Regions from separate parts of the Micromonospora sp. NPDC049836 genome, predicted to be linked through region 2. Evidence: riboswitches for the same ligand, from Rfam matches in the RefSeq annotation. Region 2 holds a riboswitch; each other region holds the start of a gene.
The links. A riboswitch is a leader RNA that binds a small molecule or an ion and turns the genes downstream of it on or off. The one in region 2 is predicted to bind cyclic di-AMP.
Positions count from the first base shown of each region.

Region 1: linked by a shared signal. The riboswitch ahead of ACIBPB_RS03055 (hypothetical protein) and the one ahead of ACIBPB_RS29780 (transglycosylase family protein) in region 2 are both predicted to bind cyclic di-AMP.
Region 3: linked by a shared signal. The riboswitch ahead of ACIBPB_RS10530 (coiled-coil domain-containing protein) and the one ahead of ACIBPB_RS29780 (transglycosylase family protein) in region 2 are both predicted to bind cyclic di-AMP.

Region 1 is NZ_JBITLH010000001.1:640,826-644,088, reverse strand. It holds gene ACIBPB_RS03060 (carbonic anhydrase) at 1-247, shown strand, start outside; gene ACIBPB_RS03055 (hypothetical protein) at 315-1,334, opposite strand; cyclic di-AMP (ydaO/yuaA leader) riboswitch at 1,338-1,469, opposite strand; gene ACIBPB_RS03050 (SHOCT domain-containing protein) at 1,691-1,876, opposite strand; gene ACIBPB_RS03045 (metal-sensitive transcriptional regulator) at 2,047-2,346, opposite strand; gene ACIBPB_RS03040 (heavy-metal-associated domain-containing protein) at 2,497-2,706, shown strand; gene ACIBPB_RS03035 (hypothetical protein) at 2,741-3,263, shown strand, end outside.
Region 2 is NZ_JBITLH010000016.1:53,793-57,055, reverse strand. It holds gene ACIBPB_RS29785 (glycoside hydrolase family 3 protein) at 1-1,625, shown strand, start outside; cyclic di-AMP (ydaO/yuaA leader) riboswitch at 1,812-1,985, shown strand; gene ACIBPB_RS29780 (transglycosylase family protein) at 1,982-2,638, shown strand; gene ACIBPB_RS29775 (YbaB/EbfC family nucleoid-associated protein) at 2,872-3,263, shown strand, end outside.
Region 3 is NZ_JBITLH010000003.1:568,633-571,895, reverse strand. It holds gene ACIBPB_RS10535 (hypothetical protein) at 1-4, opposite strand, end outside; gene ACIBPB_RS10530 (coiled-coil domain-containing protein) at 132-1,220, opposite strand; cyclic di-AMP (ydaO/yuaA leader) riboswitch at 1,233-1,365, opposite strand; gene ACIBPB_RS10525 (cation diffusion facilitator family transporter) at 1,506-2,420, opposite strand; gene ACIBPB_RS10520 (HelD family protein) at 2,527-3,263, opposite strand, start outside.

The DNA.
Region 1 (3,263 bases), on a different contig from region 2:
GGGCGTGACGGACATCGACGGGATCGTCGACATCCACATCGCGCAGACCGTGGAGGCCCTGGTCGCCAACTCGGCGGTGCTCGCCGAGCGGGTGGCCGCCGGGCGCTGCGCGGTGGTCGGCATGTCGTACCGGCTCGGCGCGGGCGAGGTGCGCACCGTGGCGGAGGTGCCGGCGGGTGCTCCCGGCCGGGCCGTGCCCGCGCCGGTCGGCGCCGCCGGTCCGGCGCCCACCGCCGTCGCCGGCTGACGCCCCCGAACAGACGAACGGGCCGTCCCGCGTGGTCGCGGGGACGGCCCGTTCGGCGCGTACGGACTCAGAGCAGCGACATGTGCACGTGGTCGGTGTGGTTGGACGGCCCGCTGTACGACTTCCAGCCCGTCGCCGGGAACCAGATCTGCCGGTTCCAGATGACGTAGTAGATGCCGAGCCGGTCGGCGTTGCGGATCAGGAACGCGGCCACGTTGTTGCCGTACATCCGCATGTCGTTGTTGTGCCAGGGGGAGAAGCCGCTCTTCTGCAGCGACCAGTCGCAGGCCCGGCCCTTGGGGTGCTCCCACGGCCCGCCGGGGCGGTAGCAGCCCACGAAGCGGTTGAAGCCGGCCTTCTTGACCTCCTTGTAGGCGTGCAGGGTGCGCGGGGTGATGCAGCCGGAGGTGGTCGGGTCGTTCTCGCTGCACGACTCGGACTTCCAGTCGCCGTCGGCGGTCCGGCCCGGGCCGATCGCGGCCACCCGGGAGGTGGCCGAGACCAGGCCGCCGGTGAAGCCGAGCCCGCCGACCAGCTTCAGCGCCTTCTCCGCCGCGGCCTTCTCCCGGGCCATCGCGTTGGTCAGCTTCTGCTGCTCGCGCACCTCGGCGTCGAGCGCGAGCTTGGCCTGCTCGGCCCGGGTCTTGGCGGTGTTGATCGCGGCGAGCTTCTGCGCGTTGACCAGGTTCAGCTCGTCCAGGCCGGCGGCGCGCTGCACGAACGAGTCCGGCGACCGGCTCTCCAGCAGCATCGCCATGGCACCGATCCGGCCGGTCCGGTAGGACTGCGCGGCGATGGCGCTGACCTGGGGCCGCAGCGCCTCCAGCTCGTCCTGCGCCGCCTTCACCTCGCCGGCCAGCTGGCGCTGGCGTTGCTGCGACTTCGCCAGCTTGGTCTTCGCCTGGACGTACTGCCGGTTCGCCGACTCGATCGCCTCGGTGATGAGCGGCGGGTCGTCGTCCTCCTCGTGCCCCGAGGGGGTGGGGGTGGCGGGCGCGGCCAGGGCCGGGGTGGGGCCGGCGACGATGGCGAGCGCGGCGAGCACGGTCACCAGCGGTGTGATCCAGCGGCGCAGGGGTGCCGTCACAGTCTTCCCTTCCGTCGGCCGCCGACCGGGTTAGCTGACGGGTTCGGGACGGAAGCGGCCCCTACCGCTGACGCGGACTCACCCCATGTACCTGGTTCCCCGGCTCGCCCGCGGGCGATTGGGCGGCGGTACCGCAGGCGCCGGTTCGCGCCTTCAGCGGTGACCGGCAGCGAGGTTACCTGAGAGTCCGGGCGGGGATCTACGTCCGGAAGCCGACCAGAAGCCCTATTTCGTCGTGGCCCTGCGTGACCAGCGTCGCGTTTGACATCCGTCGTCACGCTACGGAGTGTCGTCATGCCGGAAGGTGTTCCACCGCGCCGTCCGGGGCGCGCATGGCACCGCAGCGGGGACGGGCGTCAGGCGAGGCCGGCACGGCGGCGGCGGTACTCCTCCTCGTCGATCTCGCCCCGGGCGTACCGCTCGTCGAGGATGCGCCGGGCCGCCGCGGAGGCGCGCGCGGCACCCGCCGGATCGGTGAGCCGGAACCCCAGCCACACCAGCGCGCCGAGCACCACCAGCCCCAGCAGGGACCAGATCCACATCAAGCCCATCATCGGGCCGTTCCACATCATCTGGCCGCCCTCCCGTCTGTACCGAGGGTCGGCCGGTCCGGCGAGGTGACGCCGGCTCCGGTCGCCACCTCGACGGTACGGCGGGCCGGGGCCCCGGCGGGCGGGCCAGGAGGCCCGGGATCGGGGCCGGAAGTCCCGACTCAGCCCCGCTTCATCAGCCGGCCGACGGCGGCCATCATCTCGGTCGCCATCTCGTCGGCGCGCCCCTCGGCGGCGCCCTCGTGCATGCAGTGCCGGGCGTGGCCGTCGAGCAGGCCGAGGCCGACCTTGTCCAGGGCGGCCTGGATCGCCGAGATCTGGGTCAGCACGTCGATGCAGTAGCGGTCGTCCTCGACCATCTTCTCGATGCCGCGGACCTGGCCCTCGATGCGGCGGAGCCGCGCGAGCAGCTGATCCTTGCTGGCGGTGTAGCCCCGGGTCGGGGTCGTCGGTGCGGTCATGACGTCGAGGATAGCGTACCCCTCGGGGGTATGGTACGGTCCGGTCGTGGGCATACCCACACCGGGTATCGGTAACGGCCCGGACGCGCCGGTCCATCCCTCTCCTACCCCTGGGGGGTATAGGATGGGGGTGCGGGAAGGAGTTTCGACATGGTCACCACCACGTACCAGGTGCAGGGCATGACCTGCGGGCACTGCGTCAACTCGGTCAGCACCGAGGTGAGCGCGATCCCGGGCGTCACCGACGTCCAGGTCGACCTGGCCACCGGCCGGGTCACCGTCAGCAGCGAGAGCCCACTGGACCCGGACGCCGTCCGCGCCGCCGTGGACGAGGCCGGTTACGACCTCGTCCCGGCGTGACGGCCGGCGGACCCCGAGAAACCGAGGTACCCCGATGAACACGGCGACGAAGCTGAGCGGCTTCGCCCTCGGCCTCGCGGCGGTGTTCGGCGCGGCGTACGGGGTCGGTCACCTGACCGGCCCCGTCGCGCCCGCCGCCGAGACCCGCCACGACGCCACCGACCCCGCGCACGACCCCACCGCGGCCGACCACGGTGACGGCCACGCCGACCCGTCCACCGACCACCTGCCCGGCGGGCTGCTCGTCGCCGACCGCGGCTACACGCTGCAACCGGTGAACGCCCCCACCGGCGAGTTCGCCTTCCGGATCACCGGCCCGGACGGCCGGCCGGTCACCCGCTACGACGTCGCGCACGACAAGCGGATGCACCTGATCGTCGCCCGCCGCGACCTCTCCGGCTTCCGGCACGTGCACCCCGAACTGACCGGCGACGGCACCTGGCGGGTCGCCTCGCCGCTCGCCGGGCCCGGCGTCTGGCGGGCGTTCGCGGACTTCACCCCGACCGGCGGCGAGCCGCTGACGCTCGGCGTCGACGTGACCGTCCCCGGCCCGCTGG
Region 2 (3,263 bases):
TCACCGCCGCCGACCTCACCACCTACCGACTCGGCTCGATCCTCTCCGGCGGCGGCTCGGCGCCCACCCCGAACACCGCCACGGCGTGGGCCGACATGTACGACGGCTTCCAGCGGGGCGCGCTCGCCACGCCGCTGGGCATCCCGATGATCTACGGGGTGGACGCCGTGCACGGCCACAACAACGTGTACGGCGCGACCATCTTCCCGCACAACATCGGGCTCGGGGCCACCCGCGACCCCGCCCTGGTGCAGCAGATCGGCCAGGCCGTCGCCGAGGAGATCGCCGGCACCGGGGTGGACTGGGACTTCGCCCCCTGCCTCTGCGTCGCCCGCAACGATCGGTGGGGCCGCACGTACGAGTCGTTCGGCGAGACCCCGGACCTGCCGTCGAGCCTGTCCACACTGGTCACCGGCCTGCAGGGCGTCAACCTCGGCGGGCCGACCTCGGTGCTCGCCACCGCCAAGCACTACGTCGGCGACGGCGGCACCACCGGCGGCGACGACCAGGGTGACACCGTGCTCAGCGAGGCCGACCTGCGGGCCATCCACCTGCCGCCGTTCCAGGCCGCCGTGCAGCGCGGCGTGGGCTCGGTGATGATCTCCTACAGCAGCTGGAACGGGGTGAAGCTGCACGGCAACCAGTACCTGATCAGCACCGTCCTCAAGGGAGAGCTCGGCTTCTCCGGCTTCGTCGTCTCGGACTGGAACGGCATCGACCAGATCGACGGCGCCGCCGGATTCACCGCGGCCGAGGTCAGCGCCGCGATCAACGCGGGCATCGACATGGTGATGGTGCCCACGGCCTGGAAGACGTTCCTGAGCACGCTGCGCGCCGAGGTGCAGAACGGGCACGTGCCGATGAGCCGGATCGACGACGCCAACCGGCGCATCCTCACCAAGAAGTTCGAGCTGGGGCTCTTCGAGCGGCCGTACACCGACCGGAGCTGGACCCCGACCGTGGGCAGCGCGACGCACCGGGCACTGGCCCGGCAGGCGGTACGCCAGTCCCAGGTGCTGCTGAAGAACGCCGGTGGCGTGCTGCCGCTGGCCCGGGACAACAACAAGATCTTCGTGGCCGGCAAGAGCGCCGACAACATCGGCAACGCCAGCGGTGGCTGGACCATCTCCTGGCAGGGCTCGTCGGGCCCGGTCACCCCCGGCACCAGCATCCTGCAGGGCATCCGCTCCGCCGTGGGTCCGACCACGACGGTCACCTACAACCAGCGGGGCACCGGCATCGACCGCACCTACCGGGCCGCGATCGCGGTGGTCGGGGAGACGCCGTACGCCGAGGGGCAGGGCGACCGGACCAGCGGCATGAGCCTGGACCGCGACGACCTGCGCACCATCGCCACGCTGCGCAACGCCGGCGTGCCGGTGATCGTGGTGCTGGTCTCCGGCCGGCCGCTGGACATCGCCGCCGAACTGCCCAGGTGGGACACGCTGCTGGCCGCGTGGCTGCCCGGCACCGAGGGCGCCGGCGTTGCCGATGTCCTCTTCGGCGGGTACGCACCGACCGGGAAACTGCCGATGACCTGGATGAACTCGGTCAGCCAGCAGCCGATCAACGCCGGCGACGGGCAGGTCCCGCTCTTCCCGCAGGGATTCGGCCTGACGTACTGACGGGACGCGCGCGGGCCGACGTGGACGGTCACTGTGGGTGATGGCGTCGCGTTGTAGGGCACGTCGGCCCCGCCCGCAACCCGGGGCGTCCGCCCGTCGCTCGGCCGGGTGAAGAACTTCACAAGAAGTGGGCGATCGTCCGAAACCATTCCTAACGTCGTATCCGTTCGCGATCGCGGACACCACGGGCCGGCAACGCCTAATCCCGCCGCCGGCCCGGTGGTACCTGGACCTCAGGCGGGAGCGGGGGACCCACACGTTCCTCGGTGCTCGACACCTCGGGGTGAAGCCGCCCACCGGCGGCCGGGCTCCTCGGCCCGAACCCGACAGCTCACCTCGTCGGCGTGGAGGAAACCATGGCAACTGAACATCTCGCCCGTCATCGTCGCGCCGGCGCCCGCCGGATCGCCGTCGGCGCGCTCGTCGCCGGCGCGGCCACCGGCGCCGCGGCCCTGCTCGGGCCCGCCGCGCCGGCCAGCGCGTCCAGCGTGAACTGGGACGCCATCGCACAGTGCGAGTCCGGCGGCAACTGGCACATCAACACCGGCAACGGCTACTACGGCGGGCTCCAGTTCTCCCGGGGCACCTGGAACGGCTACGGCGGGCAGAAGTACGCCAGTCGCGCCGACCTGGCCAGCCGCGGCGAGCAGATCGCCGTCGCCGAGAAGGTGCTCCGCGGGCAGGGCATCGGCGCCTGGCCGGTCTGCGGCAAGAAGGGCGGCTCGACGAAGCACTACGCCGCCAAGGACTCGGGCTCGACCCGGTCGCCGAAGAAGGCCACCGGCAAGAAGTCCGCGCGTGGGGACCAGCCGGCCACCCGCAGCCACCGGCGCACCGCGCCGAGCACCGGCGCCACCGGCGGCTACCTGGTGCGCCCCGGCGACACCCTCTCCGAGATCGCCGAGGCGAAGGACGTCGCCGGCGGGTGGCACGCCCTCTACGCCCGCAACCGGGACGTGGTCGGCACCGACCCCGGCCTGATCTTCCCGGGCCAGCGGCTGCGCCTGCGCTGACCCGGCCGGCGGCCGCCGGGCCACCGGATCGGCCCACCGCTCCCCCCACGAACGCCCGGCCGGGTCTCCGGCCGGGCGTTCGGCTCCCCGGCGGCCGGCGCGACACGCCGGTGCCGGCCGGGTCCGGGCTGATCGGGTGCCGGCGTACGGCTCGCGGCGGTGCGTGCCGCCGTGGTGTCGGTGCTGGTTGCTATCGTCACGGTGCTCCGGAAAGACGTGAAGAAAGCGCGGTTATGACCAACGACCCGTTCTCCGCGGCCGCGAGCCTGGACGAGTTGCTCACCCGGACCCAGCAGACGCTGTCCGCGATGCGCTCGCGGGCCGTCGAGCACGCCGACGGCGACCCGGCGGAACTGCTGCGCGCGGAGGGCGCCGCGGCCGGCGGCCGGGTCCGGGCGGTGGCCGTCCAGGGTGGCCGGTTGGAGTCGGTGACGGTCGATCCGGCGCTGGCCGACGAGGGGTGGGAGACCGTCTGCCGGCACGTCGTGGCCGCGGTCAACGCCGCGCTCGCCGGGCTCGACGCCCGGGTCGCCGCCTCCGCCCAGGCCGACGTGGACGCCCTCGCCGCGCGGCTCGGCGACCCGCCCGAGCGCTCGGCGCGGCGGATGGAGCTGTTCGGCCGGGC
Region 3 (3,263 bases), on a different contig from region 2:
TCATGCCGCCGATGCTGCTCCGCCGCCGGCCCGCCGTCGTGGTCCGCCGGACGACACCCCGCGTACGTCCCGGGGCGTAGCGGGGGTCGCGCCGGGGTGGCCCGCCGGGGCGGCGGACCACCCGCGGCGGCTCAGTAGACCGACAGGTGCACGTGGTTGGTGTGGTCGCTGGACGGGTCGCCGTTGCCCCCGCTGTACGCCTTCCACCCGCTGCTGGGCAGCCAGATCTGCCGGAACCAGATCACGTAGAGCACGGCGAGCGCGTCGGCGTTGCGGATGAAGTACGCGGCCAGGTTGTTGCCGTACGTCTTGTCGCCGCCGCTGGCCACCCCGCCGAAGCCGTCCTTCTGCGCGGCGAAGTCGCAGGCCCGGCCCTTCGGGTGTTCGCCCGAGCCGCCGCTGCGGTGACAGGAGACGTAGCGGGTGAACCCGGCCGCCTTGGCCTGCTGGAGGGCGTGCAGGGTGCGCGGGGTGATGCAGCCGTCGGCCGGCGTGGGGTCGTTCACGCTGCACGACTCGGACGGCCAGGAGCCGTCGGCGTTGCGGGGCGCCGGTTTCGCGTTCGTCCGGGAGGTGCCCTGCACGCTGCCGCCGTCGGGCCGGGACGCCGACCGGTTGGCGACCTCCAGGGCGTGCTCGGCCTGCTGCTTGCGCTTGGCCATCACCGCGACCTGCTTGCGCTGCTCCTGGATCTCGGCGGCCAGTGCGGTCTGGGTGCGGGTGGCCCGGTCCCGGGCGTCGAGCAGGTCGCGCAGCGCCCGGTCCTCGTGCGCGGCGACCTGCTGGAGCGCGGCGGCCCGGTCCATGAAGCCTTCCGGGCTGCTGCTGCCGAGCAGCGCGGCCGCGGTGCCGAGCCGGCCGGTCCGGTACGCCACCCCGGCGATCTCGCCGACCTTGGCGCCCCGCACGTCCAGCTCCGCGCCGATCCCGGCGAGGTCGGCGGTGAGCTGTTTCTGCCGGCTCGTCGAGCGGTTCAGCGCGGTCCGCGCCTCCAGCCAGCCCTTGCTGGCCGCGTCGAGCTGGGCGCGCAGCGCGGGGGTGCCGCCCTCGTCGTCCCCGCCCGGGGCGGCGGCGAGCAGGCCGGTCGGGGAAGGGCCGGCGAGCCGGCCGGCGGGGGAGGTCGCCGACGCGGGGGAGGTCGGCACGGTCACGACGCCGAGGGCGAGCGTCGCGACGAGCAGGGCCGCCAACCGGGCGGCCGTCCGTCGTACAGGTGCCATGGATGGCATTCAGGTTCCTTCCGTCAACCGCCGACCGGGTTAGCTGACGGGTTCGGGACGGAAGATCCCTACCGCTGACGCGGATGCACCCCAGGTGCGTGGTTCCCCGGCTCGCCGCGTTCCGGCGATTAGGCGACGGCCACCGCGGGCGCCGGAGGGCGCCGCCCGGCGGCCGGGACCGAGCCTACCGGCGGTACCCGGTCCCGGCCCGGCAGGCGGGCCGAGCATTCAGGCACAAAACCGGCATAGATGCACAATAGCCACTCGGATTTAAGGTTGTCCTCATTACCACTCGACCGATCCGCACGCGCCCGCCGACGCTCCGGGTTCGATCTGCAACGTGGCGTGATCGATCGAGAAGTCCTCGTGCAGCGCGGTCCGGGCCGCGGCCAGCACCTCGCCCACCTCGGCGCCGGGAGTCATGGTCAGGTGCGCGGAGGCCACCTCCATCCCCGAGGTGAGCGTCCAGACGTGCAGGTCGTGCACCTCGGCCACGCCGGGCACCGCGGCCAGCCGGTCGTGCACGGCGGTCACCTGGAGGTGCTCCGGTGCGGCCTGCACCAGGATGCGCAGCGCGGCCCGTCCGAGCCGCCAGGTGCGCGGCAGGATGAACAACCCGATCGCCACGGCGACCAGCGGGTCGGCCCACCACCAGTCGGTGACCGCGATGACCAGCGCGGCGCCGATCACGCCGAGCGAGCCGAGCAGGTCGCCGAGCACCTCCAGGTAGGCCCCGCGCAGGTTGATGCTCTCCTGCGCGCCGGCGCGCAGCAGGGCGAACGCCGCGATGTTGGCCAGCAGGCCGAGCACCGCCACGGCGAGCATCGGCCCGGCCAACACCTCCGGCGGCTCGCCGAACCGGCGTACCGCCTCGACCAGCACGTAGACGGCGACCGCGCCGAGCAGCACCGCGTTGGCCAGGGCGGCCAGCACCTCCAGCCGGTAGAGCCCGAAGGTGCGCTGCGGATCGGTCCCGGCCCGGCGGGTGGCGGTGATCGCGGCCAGCGCCATCCCGATGCCGAGCACGTCGGTGAACATGTGCCCGGCGTCGGAGAGCAGGGCCAGCGAGCCGGTGCCGAAGGCGGCCACGGCCTCGACCAGCATCAGGGCGGTGAGCAGGCCGAACGCGGCCCACAGCCGGCCCCGATGGCGCTGCGCGGCGTTGGCCACCGCGCCGCTGTGGTCATGACCTGCGCCCACGCCCTTACCCTCTCGTCCCTCGGCCCGGCCGGACTCAATCTATGCTCACATCGCTATGTGTGCAAGTGAATGGCCGGGCCGGCCCCGGACGGTGGACCCGCCGACGTCAGGCGGCCGGCTCCAGCGTGGTGAGGCGCTGGGTGGCCCGGGAGAGCGCCACGTAGAGGGTCCGCACCCCCGACCCCGGATCGGCGCGGATCTCGCCCGGCGCGACCAGCACCACCCCGTCGTACTCCATGCCCTTGGCCTGGAGGCTGGTCACCACCTGCAACCGGCTGGCACCGAGCTCGTCCAGCCAGCCGGCCACCTCGTCCCGGCGCGGCACCGGCGTGATCACCCCGACCGTGCCCTCCACCTCGGCCAGCAGATCCCGCGCCGCGGCCACGGTGGCCGCCGGCAGCCCGGCCGCCGGCACCACCCGCTCGACCGGCGCCACCCCGGTGGAGCGCACCGCGCTGGGCAGGGCCAGGTCCGGGTAGAGCCGGCGGATCTCCGCCGCGGCCACCGCGAAGATCTCCGCCGAGTTCCGGTAGTTCGTGGTCAGCTCGTACCGGTACCGGCGGCGCCGGCCCAGCGCCTGGTCGCGGGCGCGGGTCAGCTCCTGCGGATCGCCGGTCCAGGCGGTCTGCGCCGGATCGCCCACCACGGTCCAGGAGGCCAGCCGGCCGCGCCGGCCGATCATCCGCCACTGCATCGGTGAGACGTCCTGCGACTCGTCGACCACCACGTGCGCGTAGTCACGGTAGTCCTCCGGGCGCTCCCGGGCGGCGGCCCGGGCCGCCCGCTGCCGGTCGGCGTGCGTGCTCAGCTCACGGACACCCCCGGCGAGCTGGAACGGGTCGC